One region of the Vibrio sp. ED004 genome, then DNA from elsewhere that is predicted to be linked to it. Evidence: predicted binding sites of a transcription regulator. Region 1 holds the regulator's gene; each other region holds the start of a gene.
What was found. Region 1 encodes CRP, which controls carbon source genes, mostly activating them, when cyclic AMP is high. Its sites were predicted from a motif close to TGTGANNNNNNTCACA; they were not measured.

Region 1 (4,291 bases):
TATGGCAAGAAGCGGGTCTTCCTGCTGGCGTAATCAACCTAGTGCAAGGCGCTAAAGAGACTGGCATCGCACTGGCTGACGCTAAAGGTCTTGATGGCGTGCTATTTACGGGTAGTGCCAATACGGGTCATATCCTGCACCGCCAATTCGCGGGTCAACCGGGCAAGATGCTGGCACTAGAAATGGGCGGCAACAACCCTATGGTGATCAGTGACCAATACGGTGATGCGGACGCAACGGTATACACCATTATCCAATCGGCGTTCATCAGTGCAGGTCAACGTTGTACATGTGCTCGTCGCCTGTATGTTCCTGTTGGTGAGAAGGGCGACCTACTGATCGATAAGCTGGTCGCGGCTACGCAAAAGATTCGTGTTGATCAGCCTTTTGCTGAGCCTGCACCATTCATGGGCCCACAGATCTCAGAAGCCGCTGCTAAGTTTATTTTAGATGCACAAGCGAATCTGCAATCGCTAGGTGGTGTAAGCCTAGTAGAAGCAAAAGCGGGTGAAGCGGCGTTTGTTTCTCCGGGTATTATTGATGCCACCAACATTGCTGAACTACCAGATGAAGAGTACTTCGGTCCATTGCTACAAGTGGTTCGTTACCAGTCACTTGAGCAAGCGGTTAAACTAGCTAATGACACACGCTTTGGTTTGTCTGCTGGTCTAGTATCGACAGACGATTCTGAATGGGAATACTTCGTTGACCATATCCGCGCGGGTATTGTTAACCGTAACCGCCAACTCACAGGCGCAAGTGGTGATGCACCATTTGGTGGTCCGGGTGCTTCTGGCAACCTACGCCCAAGTGCTTACTATGCGGCGGACTACTGTGCTTACCCAATGGCTTCAATGGAAGGTGGTGAAACTCAACTGCCAGCTACGTTTAGCCCAGGTATCGAGCTGTAGTTTAGATTGATATTGAGCTAAGGCTCATTCATTAGTTATGAGATAAGGAAGCGGCGTATCGCTTCCTTATTTTAACCACGCTCAGCATCAAGATTGGGCGGTAGATAATAATAGAACAAGTATGTCACAGGCTGATGGCTGCTGACTCTATGTCCAGCCTCTCCCTTTCTAATCCATATTACTAGCTTGCTAGAACCTCTGACAAGGAGTCACCATGACGCCCGATCTACTCTTTAAATCACTATGGGATGATTACATTCATAGGCTTTGTCCATCGGCTGAGAAAGTACACCACTTGCTGAAGGAAGATGAAGCGCTGATTAACGATCATATTGCACTGCGTACTTTCAATGTAGCTCCGCTGGGTATTGAAACACTGGCTAAGCCTTTTCTTGAGCTAGGTTATAAAGCGTGTGGCGATTACTTATTTGAGAGCAAGAAGCTAGTCGCGAAGCATTACGAGCATCCAGATCTAAAACAGCCGAAAGTGTTCATCAGTGAGTTGAAGGTAGAAGAGTGCTCAAGTGAGCTACAACAGATCGTTGCTAAGCTCGTTGAGCAAGTCGATGCAAGCAAGCTGCAAGGTCATGAATTCCTGTTTGGCGGACGCCTTTGGGATTTAAGCTTCGCAGATTTCCAAGTGCTGGCAAAAGAGAGTGAATACGCGTCTTGGTTAGCGGCCCATGGTTACGGTGCCAACCACTTTACGGTGAGCGTAAATCAACTTAACGCCTTTGATGAAGTTCAGGCCGTGAATGACTATCTGATCGAATCGGGTTTCACTATCAATGCATCTGGTGGTGAGGTTAAAGGCTCTCCAGAGGTCTTATTAGAGCAATCATCAACAATGGCAGACAAAGTCCCAGTTTCATTTGTTGAAGGCAATGAGATGATTCCTGGAGGCTTCTATGAGTTCGCTAAGCGTTATGCGATGGCGAATGGTGAGCTTTACACCGGCTTTGTTGCGGCATCGGCGGACAAGATCTTCGAAAGCACTAACGGTTAAAGAAAGATTCGAGCACGAGCTTTGCCCTAAAGATGCGGGTACGCTTCGCTTCGAGAGTGTTTGCGTTTGGAAGTTGTAATTGTTCCATTCGCATCTCGCATCTGCTCTGTAAATCTTATAGATAATAAAAAAGCCACCAAATTTGCATTTGGTGGCTTTCAAATTTTTGGCTCAGTTAATCGAGATTAACGAGTGCCGTATACCACGATAGTTTTACCGTGTGCAGAAATTAGGTTCTGCTCTTCTAGCATCTTCAAGATACGACCTACTGTCTCACGAGAACAACCAACGATCTGGCCAATCTCTTGACGAGTGATCTTGATTTGCATGCCGTCAGGGTGAGTCATTGCATCTGGCTGTTTCGCTAGGTTTAGTAGCGTTTGAGCGATACGACCTGTTACGTCAAGGAACGCTAAGTCACCAACCTTTTGGCTAGTTACTTGTAGGCGGCTTGCCATTTGCGCTGAAAGGCGCATCAGGATGTCTGGGTTCACTTGGATAAGTTGACGGAATTTCTTGAAAGAAATTTCAGCTACTTCACAAGGAGATTTAGCACGAACCCAAGCAGTACGCTCTTGGTCTTCTTCGAACAAGCCTAGCTCACCGATGAAGTCGCCTTGGTTTAGGTAAGAAAGAATCATTTCCTTACCTTCTTCGTCTTTGATAAGAACTGCCACAGAACCTTTAACGATGTAGTACAAGGTTTCTGCCTTTTCACCAGCATGAATCAAAGTACTTTTTGAAGGGTACTTATGAATATGACAGTGTGAAAGGAACCACTCTAATGTTGGATCGGTTTGAGGTTTACCTAGAACCATAATATCTCACTTCCTCTGCAGGGTATGCTTGCCGCTTTCCGTATTTTAGCTAAGCCTGGATTGACTTGTAGGATAAGAGCACTCGTTGAGCGCTGCAAGCTATCTTGTGTTTCGTTTAAGAATAGTATCCTTTTTCAGGTACTATTTCTTGATTTTAATCGTGACCAAGCTACGATTTTTTACGCAAAATTGTGCACATGATCACGGTATGAAAAGTAATCAACCAGAATGTCGTTTTGTTAACCTATTTTTCCGGTTTCGATGAGTTGTTGTAGGATTGGCCTTACAATGAGCTCCATAGCAAAACTCATCTTGCCCCCTGGCACCACTAGCGTGTTATGACGAGACATAAATGAGCCGTCAATCATTGCCAAAAGGTAAGGGAAATCGACGTTTTTGATGCCACGCAAACGTATAACTACGAAGCTTTCGTCTAAACTTGGAATCCCTTTGGCGTTGAGTGGGTTCGATGTATCTACGGTTGGAACACGCTGAAAGTTGATATGCGTACGTGAAAACTGCGGGGTAATATAGTTAAGGTAATCATCCATTGAACGTACAATAGAGTCCATTACCGCTTCGCGAGAGTGGCCACGATCGCGTGTGTCACGAACGAATTTCTGAATCCATTCTAGGTTTACGATAGGCACCATGCCAATCAGCAGATCGACGTGTTGAGAGACATTGATATCGCCATCAACGACACCGCCGTGCAGGCCCTCGTAAAACATCACATCGGAATTTTCAGGGATATCTTGCCATGGCGTGAAGGTGCCCGGCATTTGATTATAAGGAACAGCTTCATCGAAGGTGTGTAGGTAACTACGTACTTTACCGGTGCCTTCGTTCCCGTATTGACGGAAGAACTCTTCTAATGCACCAAAGTCGTTGGCTTGTGGACCAAAGTAGCTAATGTGCTTACCTTGCTCGCGCGCCTTGCGGATCTCGACATCCATTTCTGGTCGAGTGAATCGGTGGAAACTATCCCCTTCTACCCAAGCAGCCTTCACGTCCATCATATTGAACATTTTGCGGAAGGCTTCTGAGGTAGTGGTGGTGCCGGCTCCAGATGAACCCGTCACCGCAATAATTGGATGTTTAGCGGACATGACAACCCTTGTCGTTTGAGTAACTTACTTGTTAGCAATCGTTTTCCACTATAACACGGCTCCTTTCTAAGCGCAGCCTAGAAGCGTTTTGTCACCTGGATATCAACGGTCTCGTGCAGTTCGGAAAACACGATGCTCACGTCACCAGAAGCTAATTGATGTTTCACCTGATCAATCTTGCTTTGCAGTGAGATCTCAACGTCGCCATAGTCTGTGCCTTCACGCAGCACGAATTCTTTGATGAGGTTTTCCAGTGTCTCTGGCGCGATGTCTTGCCATGGGATGATCATAAATACTTCTCTCTTTTATGTTCATTGATATGTTGATGAGTGTGTCTAGTGATGTTTTTAGTACAATCCCAATTTGGGGCTGCGCTATCTTACCAAGGTTTCGCGTTTATATTTAGCAAGGCTTCGTCGTTATGCTGAACCTTGGATACTCTCATAA
Region 2 (4,291 bases), on a different replicon from region 1:
TTGAAACGGTTTCAACAAAGTCACCACCAGCAACAATAGAAGCAAACATGAAGAAGATTGCCATTGTTGTTGCTACTGCTACAGGTGTATCACGTAGGAACATTAGGCTCTTTGGTACGTTGATGTCTTCTGTTGATTTAGACGTATCACCGAACTTGCTACCAATGTAACCAGAAACCAAGTATGAGAATGTTGAGAAGTGACCCATCGCCAGTTGATCGGTACCCATCACTTTTTCTGTATATTTTTGAGCAAGCGCAGGCATGATAACCATCAATGAACCCACAATGATCGAGCCAATTGCAACTAGAGCCGTGCCCTGGATGTTCGCTGTAGACAGGATTACTGCTACTAGCATAGACATGAACATTGTGTGGTGACCCGTTAAGAAAATATATTTTAAAGGTGTTAAACGAGCCAATAAAATATTCACAACGAATGCGAAGAACATAATAAGTGCCATTTCGTAGCCGAATGCTTCTTGTGCTAGTGCCACAATTGCTTCGTTATTTGGAATAACACCACTTACGCCGAATGCTTCAGTAAATACAACTGAGAAGTTATTTAGAGCGCCAACAAGAGCACCTGCACCAAAACCTAAAATTAGGAAACCCATTACGGTTTTAATGGTGCCTTTAAGAATGGTAGAAATATCGGCTTTCTGAGCAACGAGGCCAATGAAAGCAATTAAACCTACCATGATCGCTGGCTCTTTTAATAAGCCGAGCATGAACTCGAAAAAGTTTTGCATAATTTTGACCTTACATGAAAGTTTTTAGTTGTTCTTCGATTGATGCTTTGTCAAAAATATTTTTAAGGCTGATGATGTTTTCTTTACCAGCGTCTTTTAGTTGGTTTGCAACGTCTGTCGCTGCTACCCAAATGTCGGCATTGCTTGATGCAGCAGATGATAGATCTTCGTGATCAACTTCTGCTTCAAAACCAATTTTCTTAGCGACTTCTTTCACTGCCATTTCCATCATTAGAGAAGTACCAAGGCCGTTACCGCAAACTACAAGAATCTTTTTCATAATATTTGTCTCAATTGGATTTTAGGGGTTGAGAAACTTCGTTCTCTTATTGTGTGAGAGCATAGTAATGGAAATATTCAGATTTCAATAAGATCTCCATCACAAAGCCAAAATGAGATTGTGACGGATATCTCGTTAATTTGCAGTAAAGATCCAGAGTGAGACTTTGATCAAATTTAACTTTTCACTCGAATATGCAACGTATTTTATTGAGAAAGGAAGGCTTAATTAATTTTGACGCTAGGGTATAAATATTTAGAGGCTTTATTGCAGATAATGAGTAATTAATCGTATCGACCGTAGTCAGTAAGCATTTTCTTAAGCATGCTATTAACGTCTTTGGTCTTTTTGTTTCTTTTCGTTAACTGACTAAGCGAAGTCGGTTTTGGCGCGGCAACATTTTCACTGTCGACGTCTTCAGTTTTATCTTTCATTTTTTGTACTGCAGGCAATAGCATTCTAATTTCTTCATTATTAGCATTGGTCAGTACAACAATATTTTCAGATTCAACTTGAGTAATGGTTAATATTCCGTGTTTAACAGATTCAACCTTTTCACCAATCATAATTGACTCAGGTGCAACCGAACGATCGGTTAGTTGACCTGTACGTAATTTCGCCGCACTGATAGCGCGGATATTTCCGGTGTTTTCAAACGCGACAATAACAGTGTAGGTATTATAATATTCAACTACTGTCACATAACCGTGTCTATTTGTTTTGAATCTAGCTCCATTGTTCATGTCGTGCGGAGCTTCCATTTTCTTCACGTGTTTCCTCTCTTAGTCTCAATGGCTGTTATATCTAATCAGCTCTATTAGTATTTTGTAGATATTATTTGGTGAGATACCTACAAAGTATATACGCATCTAAAGTTAAGATGAATCTTGAAGTCGTGGGAAATGAGGTAGAGCACAGAAAACTGCTAATAATCACACAGAATTAACCGAGAGGTTACGCTCATGCGCTTAAGGACTTAACATTCCAAATTCAACCTTATACAGATTGTTTACAGTTTTTGAAGCACGAAAACGACGACAAACAATACGTTTTGTTTAATCCTTGACCGCGCGATCGTTTTCGTTAAAAAATGTGATGAAAGTCTCACTTAACTGTTTATACTTCTCTTCCGGTTTTAAGCCGGTGCTTAGCCAATACAAGCCGTCACATGGATATGTGAATGACCCCACGGACCGGACCAGCTACGTTCCACTGCTTGTATAAGGTGATTTTTACATGAACAACTCGTTGTTACAGTCGCTAACTCTGTTAGCTCCTTCATCGCGTAGCGTTTTGCTTGCGGTTCTTTGTCCTGTTCCTTTGATGTCATTTGCTTGGCTCATGTTCATTCTATAAGGATTACTAGGACACATTATGAATATTCTATTTGGTTCTGTCGGTGTTATTGCACTGATTGCTTGCGCGTACCTGCTATCTGAAAGTCGTTCTTCGATTAACTGGAAAACGGTCTCTCGTGCTCTATTACTTCAGATTGGCTTTGCTGCTCTAGTATTGTATTTCCCATGGGGACAGTTGGCGTTAACAAGTCTAAGTAATGGCGTTTCTAGCCTACTTGGTTTTGCAGACGCTGGTATTGCTTTCCTTTTCGGTGACCTTGCTACTGAAGGCTTCATTTTCGCGGTTCGCGTACTTCCAATCATTATCTTCTTCAGTGCTTTGATCTCTGCGCTTTATTACTTAGGTATCATGCAGAAAGTGATTCAAATCTTGGGCGGAGCGGTGCAAAAGCTGCTGGGTACAAGTAAAGCTGAATCTCTTGTTGCGACAGGTAATATCTTCCTTTCTCAGGGTGAGTCTCCTCTTCTTATTCGTCCTTTTTTAAAGTCTATGACTCGTTCTGAACTGTTTGCTGTAATGGCGGGCGGTATGGCGTCGGTAGCCGGTAGTGTGCTTGGTGGTTATGCTGGTTTAGGTGTTGAACTTAAATACCTTATCGCCGCAAGCTTCATGGCAGCTCCAGGTAGCCTGTTAATGGCGAAGATCATTGTTCCTGAGCGCAGCACACCAAGTGACTACGACCATATCGAACTAGATAAAGCAGACCAAAGCAACGTGATCGATGCATTGGCAAGCGGCGCGATGAACGGTATGAAAGTCGCAGTGGCTGTCGGTACTATGTTGATTGCATTCGTGAGTGTGATTGCTATGGTCAACACAGGCCTAGAAAGCCTAGGTGAGACGTTCGGTTTTGCGGGTATTACGCTGCAAGCTATCTTTGGTTACCTGTTTTCACCACTAGCGTGGCTGATTGGTATCCCGAGTGATGAAGTGTTAATGGCGGGTTCTTACATCGGTCAGAAGATCGTAATGAACGAGTTTGTTGCTTTCATCGACTTCGTTGAGAATAAAGCGCTGCTATCTGAACACAGCCAAGTGATTGTGACGTTTGCTCTATGTGGCTTTGCTAACATCGGCTCTATCGCAATTCAACTGGGTTCTATCGGTGTGATGGCGCCAGAGCGTCGTGCTGAAGTCGCTAACCTAGGTTTGAAAGCGGTAGCTGCTGGTACGCTAGCAAACCTAATGAGCGCATGTTTAGCGGGTATCTTCATCCTGCTTTAAGCTAGATTTAGTAAAACAGCTAGATTCAATAAAAGCGGGCACCTTACTTACAGAGTTTACGTAAGAAGGGTGTCCGCTTTTTTGTGTCTACTCGTTAAGCTTATTCGGACTTAGCCACTTCTATGACCGCTTCTATTACGTTTCAGGCTCACTCGGAAGAGTAATAGAGCAAGCCTGTTTTATCCGATATACTTGAATATCATTAGGTTGCGATTAATAACGTTCGTCTCCGATTAAGAACAGTCGGTTTTCACCAGAACAAAAGCAACCAAGTCCAATTAATCAAAGGTCTTCCCATGAACATGCGCGTTCTCATTGGTTTTATCACCGCCTTTATCGGCTTGTTTGCGATGGTTTATCTTATTGCTGGTGGTACTCAGTTTCCTATCTCTCAGTGGCCGCAAGAGGCTTATCTCGGTTTGGTGTTTAGCGTTGTGTGGGGCACTGGCGTAGCAGCATCGGTGGCGTACTTCTTCTCGGCATTGGTGTTTGTGACTATTGCTGTGGTTTGTTATGCGATTGGTTATAAGATCGGTGGACTCTTCTCAAGCAAGTCAGAAGCGTAAATTAGAAGTTTAAACGTACGCTCTATGCATTTTCTTTAGGGTTAACGTTCGTCTTAACCCTCCCTTAACCCCAAGCTCGTTATCTTGTCTCCATTCTTACAGGAGACAAGA
Region 3 (4,291 bases), 620 kb from region 1:
AACGAACACGGTAGATAACAGGATCGCGCATCACCATGAATGAAGAGCTCATGTCGATCTTAGCACGTAGACACGCTTTACCTTCTTCAAAGCCACCGTCACGCATTTTTTCAAATAACGCTAGGTTCTCTTCTGGGCTACGGTCACGGTACGGGCTCGCTTTACCTGGCTCTTTTAGCGTGCCTCGGTATTCACGGATCTGCTCAGGACTTAGCTCGTCAACGTACGCTAAGCCTTTATTAATTAATTCCACAGCATAAGCGTAAAGCGTATCGAAGTAGTTTGATGAGTAACAAATGTCACCAGACCATTCAAAGCCTAACCAGCTTACATCATTCTTAATTGACTCAACGTATTCAACGTCTTCTTTTTCAGGGTTTGTATCATCGAAACGAAGATTACATTGTCCCTGGTAGTCCTGAGCAATACCAAAATTCAAGCAAATAGATTTAGCGTGACCAATGTGCAGGTAGCCGTTCGGCTCCGGCGGGAAACGAGTATGCACGCTACTGTGTGTACCATCCGCTAAATCTTTATCGATAATTTGGCGAATGAAATTCGATGGACGAGCCTCAGCTTCACTCATCTATAGCACCTCTATGTATTTAGTATTGTCAGAGAAAGTTATCTTTCATCTCCAAGAAAACGGGCGCTTATAGCGCAAGTCAAAGATAGAAAGATCATTGTTGCTAATCATCCACAATTCTTCGCCTTTGCACAATAAGAACCGTCCGTTAATTGCGATTATTTCTGCTATTCGATGAAGAATAGAACGAACCGTATTCACTGGCCTTAAACGGCAGGCACAAAAAAGCCTCCCATGTGGGAGGCTTTCAATTTAAAACTTACTTAAGAGTAACTTTACGTCTTAGTTAAGTACTTCCCTTACTATGGAAGTTTTACATCAGATAGGTCTTCACCTGCACCGATAGCTTTCATTTCGCCAGCTACGATTTCAGCTAGTGGGCCTAGGATAACCTGTAGGTTGTTTTCACCTAGTTTAACCACACCTTTAGCACCCAGTTTCTTAAGAACAACTTCATCTGCAACAGAGCGGTCTTTAAGAGTTAGACGTAGACGAGTGATACAAGCGTCGATTGAAGTTAGGTTGTCGTGACCACCTAGAGCTTTCAGGTATTGACGTGCAAGGTCGCCTTTTGGAGCTTCACCAGCAGGAGCTGCAGCAGCTTCGTCATCATCTTCACGACCTGGCGATTTCAGGTTGAAAGCGCGGATTGCGAAAGAGAAAGTGAAGAAGTATAGAGCACCGAAGCCTAGACCGATTAGTAGTAGTACGAATGGTTTAGTTGCTAGACCCCAGTTCAATACGAAGTCGATTAGACCAGCAGAGAAACCGAAACCGTGCAGAGTACCAAACATGTTAGCAACTACTAGAGACAGACCAGTAAATACAGCGTGCATTGCGTATAGAGCAGGAGCTAGGAATACGAACATGAATTCTAGCGGCTCTGTGATACCTGTTAGGAATGAACAGAATGCTACTGAGAATAGTGCGCCACCAACTTGGCTGCGTTTTTCAGCAGGAGCTGCTAGGTACATTGCAAGTGCAGCACCTGGTAGACCGAACATCATTACTGGGAAGAAACCGTTCATGAATACGCCAGCGCCTTTATCGCCGCCGAAGAAACGGTGTAGGTCGCCAGATTTAACAGTTTCAGTCACTTCTTTAACTACAGTAGTGATTTCTGGAGTTACAGAGTTAGCGAATGTGAATGTGTGCTCTTGGCCAACAACTAGAGTTTTAGCTAGTGATGGGTCAACACAAAGTTGAGTGATGTTAGCGAATGCGCCTTGACCAGCAACGATGATTTCTTGACATGTACCCATACCGAACCAGAAGTATGAGTTCAATACGTGGTGTAGACCTACAGGGATAAGTGCACGGTTAAGAGTACCGTAAACGAATTGACCGATAGCGCCAGACGTTGATACTGCGTGAGCCAGTGCGTCTAGACCAGATTGAACACCAGGCCAAACCACACCAGACACAGCACCTGCAACAAGTGCAAATAGACCGGCCATGATAGGGACTAAACGTTTACCCGCGAAGAATGCCAGCCACTCAGGAAGGCGTGTAGCGTGGAAAGCGTTGTAAGAGTGACCTGCGATGATACCTGCGAAGATACCGCCGAAGAATGACATGTTAACGTCTGCGTTAATTGTCGTTGCTGTAGCTGTTAGTACGAAGTAAGCAACTGCACCAGCAAGACCTGCTGCGCCGTTACCGTCTTTAGAAAGACCAATCGCGATACCTAGACCAAATAGCAATGGTAGGTTACCGAAGATAGCACCACCAGCTTGCGCCATAAATGGAATATCAAGTAGATCGCCTTGACCTAAACGTAATAGAAGCGCCGCAATCGGAAGCGTTGCGATAGGTAGCATTAATGCCTTACCCAGCTTCTGTGCATATCCTAGAATATTCACCAGTTGTTTCCCCCTATAGGATTTTTTAGAATTCGTTTGAGAAACTTATTTTAGTCGCTCAATTTAGTCCTATTCAGTGTATTCAATTAATTTTGCTCCGCAAATTAAAACCTTACCATTTGTGATCGTAATCACCAGTTTTTACCAAATCCAGAGGTTTTTGCTAGCGAGATCATAAAACTTATTTTATCATTCAAAAAAATGAACATTTATAGATAAAATCTAGATCTAATGTTTGGGCTAACAACGGGTTATTTGAGGCAAGCAATGCCAGATAAACTACTGATAACACTGAGCCTGAACTTATAAATAAAATGAATTGTTCACATATTTTTCAAACACTTAAACTCGCTTCCCATTTTGAAGCCGTTTGCCCATAAAAGATAAATCGTTACGTAAATGATGCTCGCAAACTAAGTACCCATTTAGGTAACGAAGAATTTTTAAAGATCTCACGAAATAAGGATTAGCTGACTATGTACGCGCTAAGTAACTGTAAAATTTACACTGGTAGTGATGTTCTGACCGATCATGCTGTAATAATCGAAAACGAACTGATCAAAAAAGTCTGCCCTATCTCTGAATTGCCAGAAGGAATTGAGGTTCGCGACCTAGACGGAGCAAACCTAAGCCCAGGTTTCATTGACCTACAACTGAACGGTTGTGGTGGTGTAATGCTGAACGATGAGATCACTGCAGACACTATGCAGATCATGCACAAAGCAAACCTGAAATCTGGCTGTACTAGCTTCCTACCTACGCTTATCACCTCTTCAGACGAAGACATGCGTGCGGTTATCACGGCAGCTCGTGAATACCACAATCAGTACCAAAACCAGTCTTTAGGTCTTCACCTTGAAGGTCCGTACCTAAACGTTGCGAAAAAAGGCATCCACAGCGTCGATCACATTCGTAAATCTGATAACGAGATGATTGAGCTTATCTGTGAAAACAGCGACCTTGTTGCAAAAGTAACTTTAGCGCCTGAGCTGAACGATCCTGAACACATTGAACGTCTTCAGAAAGCGGGCGTGGTGGTTTCTATTGGCCACACCAACGCAACTTATGCAGAAGCACGTCAAGGCTTCGAGTCTGGTATTACTTTCGCGACTCACCTATTCAATGCAATGACACCTATGGTTGGCCGCGAGCCAGGCGTTGTTGGCGCGATTTACGATACGCCAGAAGTATACGCAGGTATCATCGCCGATGGCTTCCACGTTGATTACGCAAACATTCGAATTGCGCACAAAATCAAGGGAGAAAAGCTCGTATTAGTGACGGACGCCACAGCTCCTGCAGGTGCTGACATGGAATACTTTATTTTTGTCGGTAAGAAAGTATATTACCGAGATGGTAAGTGTGTTGATGAAAACGGCACACTGGGCGGCTCAGCTCTGACTATGATTGAAGCAGTTCAGAATACAGTTGAGCACGCTGGTATCGCTTTAGACGAAGCTCTTCGCATGGCTACGCTATACCCAGCTACGGCTATCGGTGTAGAAAGCAAGCTAGGTCGAATCAAAAAAGGCATGGTTGCAAACCTAGCTGTATTTGACCGAGACTTTAACGTTAAAGCGACTGTTGTTAATGGACAATACGAGCACAATTAAGTATGAATGGCGGACAAATAGGTAACGTAGACTTAGTTAAACAACTAAACAGTGCGGCGGTATACCGACTAATAGACCAACAAGGGCCTATCAGTCGTATACAAGTGGCTGATGTAAGCCAACTCGCACCGGCAAGTGTTACAAAAATTACCCGCCAACTTTTAGAGCGCGGCCTAATCAAAGAGGTGGCGCAGCAAGCGTCTACTGGCGGTAGACGCGCTATCTCCCTA

Region 2: a site for CRP is predicted at 2,123-2,138, ahead of ITG10_RS25010 (NupC/NupG family nucleoside CNT transporter). Genes of this name have one in related genera too.
Region 3: a site for CRP is predicted at 2,569-2,584, ahead of nagE (N-acetylglucosamine-specific PTS transporter subunit IIBC). Genes of this name have one in related genera too.

What each region holds. Positions count from the first base shown of each region.
Region 1 is NZ_CP066149.1:1,399,370-1,403,660, reverse strand. It holds gene astD (succinylglutamate-semialdehyde dehydrogenase) at 1-911, shown strand, start outside; gene ITG10_RS06315 (DUF1338 domain-containing protein) at 1,126-1,917, shown strand; gene crp (cAMP-activated global transcriptional regulator CRP) at 2,103-2,735, opposite strand; gene ITG10_RS06305 (phosphoribulokinase) at 2,975-3,844, opposite strand; gene ITG10_RS06300 (YheU family protein) at 3,922-4,134, opposite strand; gene ITG10_RS06295 (hydrolase) at 4,264-4,291, opposite strand, start outside.
Region 2 is NZ_CP066150.1:1,712,395-1,716,685, reverse strand. It holds gene ITG10_RS25025 (PTS ascorbate transporter subunit IIC) at 1-751, opposite strand, end outside; gene ITG10_RS25020 (PTS sugar transporter subunit IIB) at 762-1,031, opposite strand; gene ITG10_RS25015 (hypothetical protein) at 1,316-1,792, opposite strand; gene ITG10_RS25010 (NupC/NupG family nucleoside CNT transporter) at 2,406-3,614, shown strand; gene ITG10_RS25005 (hypothetical protein) at 3,911-4,180, shown strand.
Region 3 is NZ_CP066149.1:775,706-779,996, forward strand. It holds gene glnS (glutamine--tRNA ligase) at 1-586, opposite strand, end outside; gene nagE (N-acetylglucosamine-specific PTS transporter subunit IIBC) at 889-2,448, opposite strand; gene nagA (N-acetylglucosamine-6-phosphate deacetylase) at 2,925-4,061, shown strand; gene ITG10_RS03265 (ROK family protein) at 4,064-4,291, shown strand, end outside.